DNA from 3 places in the Kitasatospora sp. NPDC101157 genome. Region 3 is predicted to be linked to each of the others. Evidence: riboswitches for the same ligand, from Rfam matches in the RefSeq annotation. Region 3 holds a riboswitch; each other region holds the start of a gene.
What was found. Region 3 has a riboswitch for thiamine pyrophosphate ahead of thiO (glycine oxidase ThiO). Riboswitches for the same ligand answer to the same signal wherever they lie in the genome.

Region 1 (4,048 bases), on a different contig from region 3:
CACCGGCTGGCCGAGCACCCACACCTGCGGCTCGCAGACCTGGCGGGCGAACCAACGGCCCGTTGGCAGGGCCGACCGGGGCAGGACGGATCGGGGCCCGAAGTGCGCGACTCCGCCCAGCTGATGCAACTCATCGCCATCGGGCGGGCGGTGGCCGTCGTACCCGAGTCGGTCCGCACCCAGCTCCGTAGCGACCTGGCCTGCGTACCGGTACTCGACGCGGCCCCGGTCACTCTGGTGCTCGCGTGGCCGGACCACTCCCGCTCCCCGGCCCTGGCTTCATTCGTCCGAACCGCCGCGTCCATCGCAGCTCGACGCCGCCCCCACAGCGGAGCGCTGCCCCAGGGCGTCCCGTCGCCACCCGGGACAGCGCTCGCCGAACCGTGAGGGTCAGTCCGCCATCGGCAGGTAGACCTTGTTCCCCTGGGCCTTGAACTCCTCGGACATGGCCTTCATGCCCTCGACCGCTTCCTCGTCGTACTCCGGCGAAGCCTTCCCCTGGCCGAACTGCTCGTTGATGCTTTTGCTGATCTTCATCGAGCAGAACTTCGGGCCGCACATCGAGCAGAAGTGGGCCGTCTTGGCGGGTTCGGCGGGGAGGGTCTCGTCGTGGAAGTCGCGGGCGGTCTCCGGGTCGAGGGCCAGGTTGAACTGGTCCTCCCAGCGGAACTCGAAGCGGGCGTCGGAGAGGGCGTCGTCCCAGGCCTGGGCGCCGGGGTGGCCCTTGGCGAGGTCGGCGGCGTGGGCGGCGATCTTGTAGGTGATCACGCCGGTCTTGACGTCGTCCCGGTTGGGCAGGCCCAGGTGCTCCTTGGGCGTGACGTAGCAGAGCATCGCGGTGCCCCACCAGGCGATCATCGCGGCGCCGATGCCCGAGGTGATGTGGTCGTAGCCGGGGGCGACGTCGGTGGTGAGGGGACCGAGGGTGTAGAACGGCGCCTCGTCGCAGATCTCCTTCTGGAGATCCATGTTCTCCTTGATCTTGTTCATCGGGACGTGGCCCGGGCCCTCGATCATCACCTGGACGTCGCGCTCCCGGGCGATCCGGCCGAGCTCGCCGAGGGTCTGCAGTTCGGCGAACTGCGCCTCGTCGTTGGCGTCGGCGATGGAGCCGGGGCGCAGGCCGTCACCGAGCGAGAAGGTGACGTCGTAGGAGGCCAGGATGTCGCAGAGTTCCTCGAAGTTGGTGTAGAGGAAGTTCTCCTGGTGGTGGGCCAGGCACCACGCGGCCATGATGGAGCCGCCGCGCGAGACGATGCCGGTCTTGCGGCGCGCGGTGAGCGGGACGTACCGCAGCAGCACTCCGGCGTGGACGGTCATGTAGTCGACGCCCTGCTCGCACTGCTCGATGACGGTGTCCCGGTAGACCTCCCAGCTCAGCTCCTCGGCCTTGCCGTCGACCTTCTCCAGGGCCTGGTAGAGCGGCACGGTGCCGATCGGCACGGGGGAGTTGCGCAGGATCCACTCGCGGGTGGTGTGGATGTTGCGGCCGGTGGAGAGGTCCATGACGGTGTCGGCGCCCCAGCGGGTGGCCCAGGTCATCTTCTCCACCTCCTCCTCGATCGAGGAGGTGACCGCGGAGTTGCCGATGTTGGCGTTGATCTTCACCAGGAAGTTGGTGCCGATGACGGCCGGTTCCACCTCGGGGTGGTTCACGTTGACCGGGATGACGGCCCGGCCGCGGGCCACCTCCGCGCGCACGAACTCCGGCTCCAGGCCCTCGCGCAGCGCCACGAACTCCATCTCCGGCGTCACCACGCCCCGCTTGGCGTAGGCGAGTTGGGTGACGGCGGCGCCACCGCGGCCGCGCAGCGGGCGGCGCGGACGACCGGGGAAGACGGCGTCCAGGTTGCGCAGGTTGCCCCCGCGCGGCGAGGTGTGCTTGATCCCGTCGTCCTCGGGGCGCGCCTCGCGGCCGTCGTACTCCTCGACGTCGCCGCGCTGGCGGATCCAGGCGTCGCGCAGGGCGGGCAGGCCGCGCCGCACGTCGGGCTCGTAGGCGGGGTCGGTGTACGGGCCGGAGGTGTCGTACAGCGGGACGGTCCGGCCGTTGGTGAGCTGCACCTCGCGGTACGGCACCCGCAGGTCCGGGCGGGATCCGTCGCGGTAGGCCTTGCGCCAGGCCGGGGTGGGATAGCCGGTGCGCTCGCTGCTGGGGGCGCTCCGGGCAGACTGCGGCTGTGCTTCGAACGTGGTCATCTGACCTCTACTCCCTACGCCGGCATTACCCGGTCAGGTTCCTGCGGTCGACGCAGCCGTCGGTCCGTCCGTCGACGTTCCGGTCAGCGCCCTCTCAGCCCGGTGCTCCGAGCTCCCGCGTCGCAGGCGGTGTTGCCTGCACATGACGCCCAACACGGTAGCGAGCCGATCGCCGCAGGTCCAGACGGTCCCCGAACGGAACCGGCCAAGGAACCGAGCGAGGCACCGGCCGCGGCACCGCCCGGGGACCTGCCCCGCGAAGCCGGCCAGGGCGGTGCAAAGGCCGAGGCCCGGCCCCCGCGGACGGGGTGCCGGGCCTCCGGGGGTGCTCCGCGCGGCGCGCGGAGCGGGGTCAGCTCTTGGCGGCCTTCTTCACCAGGATCACCACGGCGGCCGCGATGCCGACGACCACCAGCAGCTTGATCACGATGCTCAGCAGGGCGCCGACCACGCCGAACACGAAGGCGATGACGTTCCAGGCCAGCACCAGGACCAGCACCGGGATGACGATGTTGCGCACCCAGGAGGGCAGCGACTTCCAGAGCTCAGCCATGTCGGTTCCTCTTCTCCCCTCGGGCCGGCTGCCGTCCGGTGCCGCATCCCGCTTGCTTTCGATGCTTCGATCGTACGGGGGCGGGAGCGGCGGAACGAGGGCCAACGGCCCGGAGAGAACCCCGAGATCACCCCTATCCGACCCCCCGGGGCGACCCCCGAGAAACGGCGGGGGCCGGGGTCAGACCGGCCAGCGCTCCCCCCGCCAGGCGGCGTCCCAGAACATCCACTCGTAACGCGAGGTCGTCCTGAAGTGCTCGACCACCCGGCGCCGTTCGGCCGCGGACAGCTGCTCGCCGAGCCGGTCGGTGAGCGTCAGCACCCGGCGCACCACGGACTGGAAGGCCTCGTCGCCGTAGGTGGCGATCCACTTGGCGTACAGCGGGTCGGGGGGGCCCTGGGCGAGCAGCGCCTCGCCGACCCGGGCGTAGATCCAGTAGCAGGGCAGCACCGCGCCGAGCGCCTCGGCGAAGGAGCCGCCGTACACGGTGGCCAGCAGGTAGCTGGTGTAGGCCCGGGTGGTCGGCAGCACCGGTTCGGCGGCGGCCTCCTCGGCGGTGCCGCCGAAGGCGGTGAGGAACTCGGCGTGCATGCCCTGCTCGGCGGCCAGCGCGCCGACCGCGTCGTCGGCGAAGGCCCGGACGTCCTCCTCGCCGGGCGCCTTGGCGGCGCAGACGGCGAGCGCCCGGGCGTAGTCGCGCAGGTAGTGGGAGTCCTGGACGACGAAGTGGCGGAAGGCCTCGCGCGGCAGGGTGCCGTCGGTGAGGCCGCCGATGAAGGGGTGGGCGAGGATCTCGGCGTAGATCGGCTCGATCGACGCCCAGAGCTCGTCGGTGAGGCTACGGGTCATACCGGCGACCCTAAGCGCTCAGTCCTCCGGCGGGGAGAACACCACCAGCACCCGCAGTTCCTCGGTGATGTGGTGGAACCGGTGCGGGGTGCCGGCCGGGACGTACACCACGCTGCCGCGTCCGACGGTCGTGGTCTCGGCGCCGACGGTCAGCTCGGCGCGGCCGCTGATCACCTGGTAGATCTCGTCCTGGTCGTGCGCGGTCTGGGTGTCGGTGTCGCCGGGGGAGAGCGCGTACAGCCCGGCGGACATCCGCGGTTCGCGCAGGAACCGCAGGTACGCGCCGTCGTTGGCCGCCCGCTCCGCGTCCAGTTCGTCCAGCCGGAACACCTTCACCGCTGCCGTCCTCCTCCGCCTGTCGCGTCCTTCGCGTCCTTCGCCTGCGCCGCGTGCACAGCGCCCGTCGCGTCCGTCGCGTCCACCGCGCGGACCGAGGGCATTCAACAC
Region 2 (4,048 bases), on a different contig from region 3:
GCCGAGTTCCAGGCAGAGCTCGACGTCGGCCGGTTCGTCCACCGTCCACACGTGCACCTCGTGGCCCAGCTCGCGCAGCCGGGGCACCAGCTGCGGCCTGGCCCTGATCAGCTCGATGCCCGGACCGGCGATCCGCGCCCCGCCCGGCAGCGGACGGCCCGGGCGCAGCCGGCCGAGCAGCGGCAGCATCCGTTCGATCAGGAACACCCGCCCGTACTCGGGAGCGGTGGCGGCCACCCGGTCCAGCGCGATCGAGGAGAAGCTCATGATCCGGGCGGACGGGCGGTCGCCCTCCCGGGCCGCGCCGATCTTGTACTGCTCCAGCATCCGCAGCAGCTCGGCCTCGACCCGGCCGCGGAACCGCACCGGGTGCTTGGTCTCGATCGCCAGGTCCACCGGGCGGCCGCAGTCCACCACCAGCTCCAGCAGCCGCTCCAGCCGCAGCACGCCGCGCAGCTCGGGGTCGGTGCTGGGCTTCCCGGTCTTCCAGGCGCCGAAGTCGTACGCCTCCAGCTCGGCGAGGGTCATCGCGGAGACGGTGCCGCGGCCGTTGGAGACCCGTCGGATCCGGCGGTCGTGGACGCAGACCAGGTGGCCGTCGGCCGTCACCCGGACATCGCACTCGACGGCGTCCGCGCCCTCGTCGAGCGCGCGCCGGTAGGCCGCGAGGGTGTGCTCGGGCAGCGCGTGGGAGGAACCGCGGTGGGCGATCACCTGGACGGAGGGCGCGGTGCGCGCCGCCGCCGGGGGCAGGTCTGGGCTGGTCACGGGCCCCACGATAGGGGGCGCAGGTGTCGCGGAGGCGAAGCCGGTCCCAACCTGTGGGGCCGGCTCCGCCTCCGCGGTCCGCCGGGGTGCGCCGCCGCGGTCGGGCGCCGTCTCAGGCCCGGGAGGTGCGGCGGGTGAGCGGGGTGAGCGCCCAGGTGGCCAGCGCCGGGACCAGGAAGGCGAACAGCGAGGCGGAGGTCCACTCCTGCGGGGTGAAGTGCAGCGCCTCCTGGGCGGAGGTCCAGAAGTCCACCCACCAGCCGGCCACCGCGGTCGGCGCGATGAACTGGTAGACGGCGAAGCCCAGCACCCACGGCAGCAGCATCAGCCAGCGGGACGGCGCCCGCTCGGAGAGGTCCCAGCCGTGCCGGCCGGCGCCGAAGAAGTAGTCCACCGCCAGCACCGCCAGCAGCGGCACGAACACCGAGCCGATCAGGCCGAGGAAGTTGCTGTAGGTGTCGGTGAACCGGTCGATCCGCAGCGCCAGCACGGTGGTCAGCACGCCGATCCCGCCGCTCAGCACCCGGCGGTCCACCCGCGGCAGCAGGTTCTGCAGCGACATCGCGGTCGAGTACACGTTGGCGAAGGACTGGTCGGTCTCGCGCAGCACCAGCACCAGCAGGAACAGCCAGCCGGCCCAGACGCCGAGGAACGAGTCGAAGATCCGGCTCGGGTCGCCGTCGGACTGCAGCAGCGCCATCAGGCCGAGCACGTAGCACCAGACCTGGGCGACGGTGTAGCCGGAGAAGCTGCCCCAGAACGACGAGCGCGGGGTGCGCGAGTGCCGGGTGTAGTCGGCGGCCATCGGGACGAAGGAGATCGACACCGCGATCATCGCGTCGGTGGCTCCGAGGAAGCCGTGCCAGTTGCCCGCTCCCGGGTCCGGCACGCCCTGCCGGCCCAGCTGGACGGTGAAGTACACCATCGCGACCGCGACCGCCCCGGCCACGAAGCGGCGCAGCACCGCGATCGAGCCCAGCGGCCAGATCGTCAGGGCGGTGGTCAGCGCGCCCGCGAGCAGCACGAACAGCCAGCGGTAGCCGGTGGTGTGGGCGACGGTCTGCGCACCCGCCGCGATGGTCAGCAGCTCGAACACGCCCCAGCCGATGCACTGGACGATGTTCAGCACGGTCGGCAGGTAGGACAGCCGGGTGCCGAACAGCCCGCGCAGGTTGGCCATCGCGGGGGCGCCGGTGCGGGCACCGATCAGGGCGGCCACGCCGAGCATCGCGGTGCCGACGGCCGTACCGGCCACGATCGCGGTCACCGCGGCGGCCAGCGACAGCTCGCTGCCCTTCTCGCCGAGCACCGTCGCCGCGGTCGAGAAGCCGATCAGGCTGACGCCCAGGTTCATCCAGAGCGCGAAGTGGTCCCGGAAACGCAGGGTGCGCGGCGGCTCGGTGTCCAGCACCAGCGGCGCCTCGACCCGGTGGTCGAGCAGTGCGGTGGCCACGGCCGGGACAGGGGGAAGGGCGGAGAAATCCTTGGACTCGGGCGCACCCGAAGAAGAGGATGACGAAGCAGGCGGCATGGCCGATACTCCCTACGCCGGCATTACCCGGACAGGTTCCGGCGGTCAGCGCCCCCTCGACGGTCGGCCTGTCGCTCGCCTGGCGTACCGTCGACATGCGCACTCTCAGCCTGGTGGGTCCAAGCTCCCGCGTGTCAGTTTGGAGCGACAGGCTAACCGGCACGGGTGCGAACGCCAAAGGCCGCGGGTGCGCGGTCCGCATCGCGGGATGCCGGCGGGGGTGGGGAGCCCCGGCCGTCGGCGGCGGCTAAGGATTCTTATGAGTTCTTCAGAGGGGTCCTTACGGCAATCGAATCGACGGTGCGAAAAACTATGGTCCTTGGTTCTGTCAGCTATGGAGGTCGTCCGTGAGCACCGAGCGCGAGGTTGGGCCCACCGGGCCGCAGGGGGAGCAGCCCGCCGGGGCCCAGGAGGCGGCAGGCGCCGCTTCCGACAGCACCGCTCAGGGCGGTCACAAGCCGACCATGGCGTTCAGCCGGGTCCCCGCGCCGGCGGCCGAGCCGGCGGCCGAGGCACCGGCGGCGGACGAGGCGCAGGCGGCGGGCGGTGCTCCGGTCGACGGCGCTCCGGCGGCCCCCGACAGCGGTCACAAGCCGACCATGGCGTTCAGCCGGGTCCCGGCGCCGGCGGCCGAGCCGGCGGCCGAGGCACCGGTGGCGGACGAGGCTCCGGCCGGGGGCGGCCACAAGCCCACCGTCGCCTTCACCAAGGTCCCCGCCCCGGAGACCCCGGCGGCGCCGGCCGTCGAGGAGCCGGCGGTCGACCCGGTCACCGGCTACATCGACGCCCCGCCGCCGGTCCTGCCGCCCGCGCCGCCCGTCGCGCCCGCCCCGGCGGTGGCCGCCCCGGCCGCCCCGGCAGCTCCGGCCGTGGCCGCGCAGGCCGCCGCTCCGGCCGCGCCCGCCGTGCCGCCGGGCACCAACCCGTACGCGACCCCGGCCCACGGCGTGCCCGCCTCCGGTGCCCAGGACCCGTACGGCGTTCCGGCCGCCAACGCCCAGGAGCCGTACGGCACCCCGGCCGTCGGCGGGCCCGCCCCGCACGGCCACCACCCCTTCGGTGCCGGCCAGCCGCTCGGCGGCTGGGGCGCCCACGACGCCGCCTCCGGCGGTGCCGGCCACCCCGGCGGCCCGAACGGCCCGCTCGGCTACCCGGCCGACTACCCCGGCGGCCCGACCGGCCCCGGCGGCCCGCGCAAGAAGCGCGGCGGCCTGGTGGCCCTGCTCGCCGCGGTCGCGCTGGTCGCCGGTGTCGCGGGCGGTGCGATCGGCGTGGTCGCCACCGGCCACAGCAACAGCAGCACCTCGGCCGACGACCACCGCAGCACCACCGTCCAGGCCAGCAACACCCAGAAGAACGAGCCCGCCCCCGGCTCCATCGCGAGCATCGCGCAGAAGGCGCTGCCCAGCGTCGTCACCATCAAGGCGCAGGGTTCCCAGGAGTCCGGCACCGGCACCGGCTTCGTCTTCGACACCGAGGGCCACATCCTCACCAACAACCACGTGGTCGCGCCGACCCTCAACGGCGGCAAACTGACCGTCAAGTTCGCCGACGGCACCTCCTACAGTGCCTCGGTGCTGGGCCACGCCGAGGGCTACGACGTCGCCGTGGTCAAGATCGACAACCCGCCGAAGGCCAAGCTGGCCCCGCTGGCGCTGGCCGACTCCGACAAGGTCAACGTCGGCGACGCCACGATCGCGATCGGTGCGCCGTACGGCCTGGAGTCCACCGTCACCAGCGGCATCGTCA
Region 3 (4,048 bases):
GAACTCGGCCAGGTCGCCCTGCTCGCGCCGGGCGTCGGTGCACAGGTAGAGCCGGGCGTCGGCCAGGCGGGCGCGCAGCGTGTCCGTCGCCATCAGATCAGCATCGCCTGGGCGCGACGCTTGACCTCGGTGCCACGGTTCTCCCGCAGTGCCTGGATCGGGCTGCCGGGCAGCGACGGGTCCTCGGTGAAGAGCCACTCCAGGATCTCCACGTCGTTGTACCCGCAGTCGCGCAGCACGGTCAGGGTGCCGGGCAGGTGCTTGACCAACCCCGGGCCGTCGATGAACGCCGCAGGGATCTGCAGCGACTTGTTCGGCCCCCGCCGGACGGCGATCAGCTCGCCCCTCTTGACCATGTTCCGGACCTCGGTGACCAGCACCCCCCACTGCTCGGAGATGTCGGGGAGGTACATCCACTCGGGGACCAGGGCTTCAATCTTGCTTTCGATCTCGCTCACGCCACCAGACTGCCACCTCGGCGCGGCCCGGCGCTAAGCGGTGGCCCCCCTGAGCGCTGCCTTGAGCGCGACCGACGGGTCCGCCGCCAGGGCCGGGTCCACCGCCGCCCCGCGCTCGATCAGCTTCCGGCCCTGGGTGAGGTCGCGCGGCCGGTCCACCGCGAGCAGCGCGCTGGGCACCCCGTCGCGCAGCCACAGCACCGACCAGGCGGCGTCCCGCGGGCTGCCGCGCCACAGCAGTTCGTCGCCCTCGGCGTGCCGGCCCGCGTACTGGACCATCCGCCCGAACTGCTCGGACCAGAAGTACGGCACCGGGTCGTACGGCGCGTCCGCCCCGAGCACGGCGAGGGCCGCGGCCCCGCCCGACTGCAGCGCGTGGTCCCAGTGCTGGACGGCCAGCCGGGCGCCGGAGCGGGCCGACGGGTAGCTGACGCAGTCCCCGGCCGCGAACACCCCGGGCAGGCCGGTGCGCAGCCGCCCGTCCACCACCACCGCGCCGGCGGCGTCCAGCTCGACGCCCGAGCCGGCCAGCCAGCCGGTCGCGGGGCGGGCGCCGACGCCGACCACCACCTCGTCGGCGGGCAGGTGGGAGCCGTCCGCGAGCAGCACCGCCCCGGGCTCGACGGCGGCCACGCCGACGCCGCAGCGCAGGTCGACCCCGGCCTCGGCGTACCAGGCGGCCATCGCCGCGCCGACCTCGGTCGGCAGCGCACCCGGTACCGGCGCCGGACCGGCCTCGACCACGGTGACCTCGCAGCCGGCCTGCCGCGCGGCGGTGGCCACCTCGGCGCCGATCCAGCCCGCCCCGACCAGCACCAGCCGCAGGCCGGGGCGCAGCAGCGCGCGCAGCGCCAGGGCGTCGTCCAGGGTGTGCAGCAGGTGGGCGCGCTCGGCCCCGGGCAGGACGCGCGGGACGGCGCCGGTGGCGATCACCAGGGAGTCGTACCGGAGGTCGCCGCCGTCGGTGTGCAGCACGCCGGGGGTGAGGCCGGTGGCGCGGCGGCCGGCGAGCAGCTCGATGCCGAGCCCCTCGTAGTCGATGTCCAGGGTGGTGGCGTCGGCCTTGCCGCGCAGCACGTCCTTGGAGAGCGGCGGCCGGTCGTACGGGGCGTGCGGTTCCTCGCCGACCAGGGCGATCCGCCCCCGCCAGCCGCCCTGCCGCAGCTTCAGGGCGCACTGCGCCCCGGCCAGCCCGGCTCCGACGACGACGACCACCTGGTCCGTTCCGCTCAGCTCTGCCACGCCCGTCACTGTACTCACCGGCCGGGCGGGCCCGGGCGGCCGTCCGGCCCTCGTCCGCTCCTCGTACGGCCCTTCGGCCGGGCCGACCCCCGGCGTTAAGGTGGGGGCACCACACGGGAGCCCGGCGAACCGGGCTGAGAGGCGGGCTGGCACGGCCCGCGACCGTCCGAACCTGATCCGGGTCATACCGGCGAAGGGAGAAGAGCAGCTTTGTCACGCTTGCCAACGGACAGCCGCGCCGACGTGCTGGTGATCGGCGGGGGCGTCATCGGCCTCGCCGTCGCCTGGCGCACCGCACAGCGCGGGCCGCGGAACGTGATCGTGGTCGACCCCGGCCACGGCGGGGGCGCGGCCGGGGTCGCGGCCGGGATGCTCGCCCCGGTCACCGAGCTGCAGTACGGCGAGGAGCCGCTGCTGCACCTCGGGATGGCCTCCAACCAGCGGTACGGGACCTTCGCCGCCGAGCTCACCGAGGCCGCCGGCGGCCTGGACACCGGCTACCGCCGCTGCGGCACCATCGCCGTCGCGCTGGACTCCGACGACCGCGAGGAACTGCGCGAACTGCACGCCTTCCACCAGCGGCTGGGCCTGGACTCCAGCTGGCTCACCGGCCGGGAGGCCCGCAAGCTGGAGCCGATGCTCGCCCCCGGTGTGCGCGGCGGCCTGCACGTCGCGGACGACCACCAGGTGGACCCCCGCCGGCTGCTCACCGCCCTCGTCGCCGCCTGCGAGCGGGCCGGCGTCCTGCTGCACCGGGCCGAGGCCGTCGAGCTGCTGGTCGAGAACGGCCGCGCGGTCGGGGCCCGGCTGAGCACCGACGAGACCGTGACCGCCGAGCAGGTCGTCCTGGCCGCCGGGCCGCACAGCCACCGGCTGCCGGGCCTGCCCGAGGGGGCGCTGCCCCCGGTCCGCCCGGTGAAGGGGCAGGTGCTGCGCCTCCAGGTCCCCGACGCCTACCGGCCGTTCCTCTCCCGCAACGTCCGCGCGGTGGTGCGCGGCCAGCACCTCTACCTGGTGCCCCGGGAGAACGGCGAGCTGGTCATCGGCGCGACCACCGAGGAGCAGGGCTACGACACCACCGTCACCGCCGGCGGGGTGTACGAACTCCTGCGCGACGCCCACGAGTTGGTCCCGGGCATCACCGAACTCCCGCTGCGGGAGACGGCGGCCGGGCTGCGCCCCGGCTCGCCGGACAACGCCCCGCTGCTGGGCCCTACCCCGCTGCCCGGACTGGTCGCCGCCACCGGCCACTACCGCAACGGCGTGCTGCTCACCCCGGTGACCGCCGACCTGCTCGCCGACTACCTGACGACCGGCGAAGTCCCCGAGCTGGCAAGGCCGTTCACGCCCACCCGGTTCTCCCCCGACGCCCCCACCACGAAGGCCTCCGCATGACCGAGAGCACCCCGACCGAGAGCACCCCGACCGAGATCGCCCTGACCGTCAACGGCGAGCCCCGCCGGCTGCCCGCCGCCACCACCCTCGCCGAGCTGGTGGCCACCGTCAGCGCCGCCAACACCGGTGTCGCCGCCGCCCTCAACGAGGCCGTGGTGCCGCGCAGTTCGTGGCCCGCGACGCCGCTGAACAGCGGCGACCGGATCGAGATCCTCACCGCTGTCCAGGGAGGCTGAACCATGGCCGACGACCTTCTCACCATCGCCGGGACGACCTTCTCCTCCCGACTGATCATGGGCACCGGCGGCGCGCCGAGCCTGGAGGTCCTGGAGCGCGCCCTGCTCGCCTCCGGCACCGAGCTGACCACCGTGGCCATGCGCCGGGTCGACGCCACCACCCAGGGCTCCGTCCTGGACGTGCTGACGCGCAACGGCATCCGCGTCCTGCCCAACACGGCCGGCTGCTTCACCGCCGGAGAGGCCGTGCTGACCGCCCGGCTGGCCCGCGAGGCGCTCGGCACCGACTGGGTGAAGCTGGAGGTGATCGCCGACGAGCGCACCCTGCTGCCCGACCCGATCGAACTGCTGGACGCCGCCGAGACGTTGGTCGACGACGGGTTCACGGTGCTCCCCTACACCAACGACGACCCGGTGCTGGCCCGCAAGCTGGAGGACGTCGGCTGCGCGGCGATCATGCCGCTGGGCTCGCCGATCGGCTCCGGCCTGGGCATCCGCAACCCGCACAACTTCCAGCTGATCGTGGAGGGTGCGGGAGTCCCGGTGATCCTGGACGCGGGCGCCGGCACCGCCTCCGACGTCGCGCTGGCGATGGAGCTGGGCTGCTCGGCGGTGATGCTCGCCTCCGCGGTGACGCGGGCTCAGGACCCGGTGCTGATGGCCGAGGCGATGCGGCACGCCGCCGAGGCGGGCCGGCTCGCCCACCGGGCCGGCCGA

Region 1: another riboswitch for thiamine pyrophosphate. It lies ahead of thiC (phosphomethylpyrimidine synthase ThiC); the one in region 3 lies ahead of thiO (glycine oxidase ThiO).
Region 2: another riboswitch for thiamine pyrophosphate. It lies ahead of ACIRVF_RS16100 (purine-cytosine permease family protein); the one in region 3 lies ahead of thiO (glycine oxidase ThiO).

The regions. Positions count from the first base shown of each region.
Region 1 covers NZ_JBIWPL010000020.1:140,389-144,436, forward strand. Annotated here, with positions in the region: gene ACIRVF_RS31245 (LysR family transcriptional regulator) at 1-387, shown strand, start outside; gene thiC (phosphomethylpyrimidine synthase ThiC) at 391-2,199, opposite strand; TPP riboswitch at 2,194-2,328, opposite strand; gene ACIRVF_RS31255 (DUF5326 family protein) at 2,552-2,752, opposite strand; gene tenA (thiaminase II) at 2,933-3,601, opposite strand; gene ACIRVF_RS31265 (cupin domain-containing protein) at 3,620-3,937, opposite strand.
Region 2 covers NZ_JBIWPL010000006.1:217,705-221,752, reverse strand. Annotated here, with positions in the region: gene ACIRVF_RS16105 (glycerophosphodiester phosphodiesterase) at 1-768, opposite strand, end outside; gene ACIRVF_RS16100 (purine-cytosine permease family protein) at 881-2,221, opposite strand; TPP riboswitch at 2,292-2,440, opposite strand; gene ACIRVF_RS16095 (S1C family serine protease) at 2,647-4,048, shown strand, end outside.
Region 3 covers NZ_JBIWPL010000004.1:33,854-37,901, forward strand. Annotated here, with positions in the region: gene thiE (thiamine phosphate synthase) at 1-93, opposite strand, end outside; gene ACIRVF_RS09875 (Rv2175c family DNA-binding protein) at 93-458, opposite strand; gene ACIRVF_RS09880 (NAD(P)/FAD-dependent oxidoreductase) at 492-1,700, opposite strand; TPP riboswitch at 1,804-1,916, shown strand; gene thiO (glycine oxidase ThiO) at 1,920-3,095, shown strand; gene thiS (sulfur carrier protein ThiS) at 3,092-3,331, shown strand; gene ACIRVF_RS09895 (thiazole synthase) at 3,335-4,048, shown strand, end outside.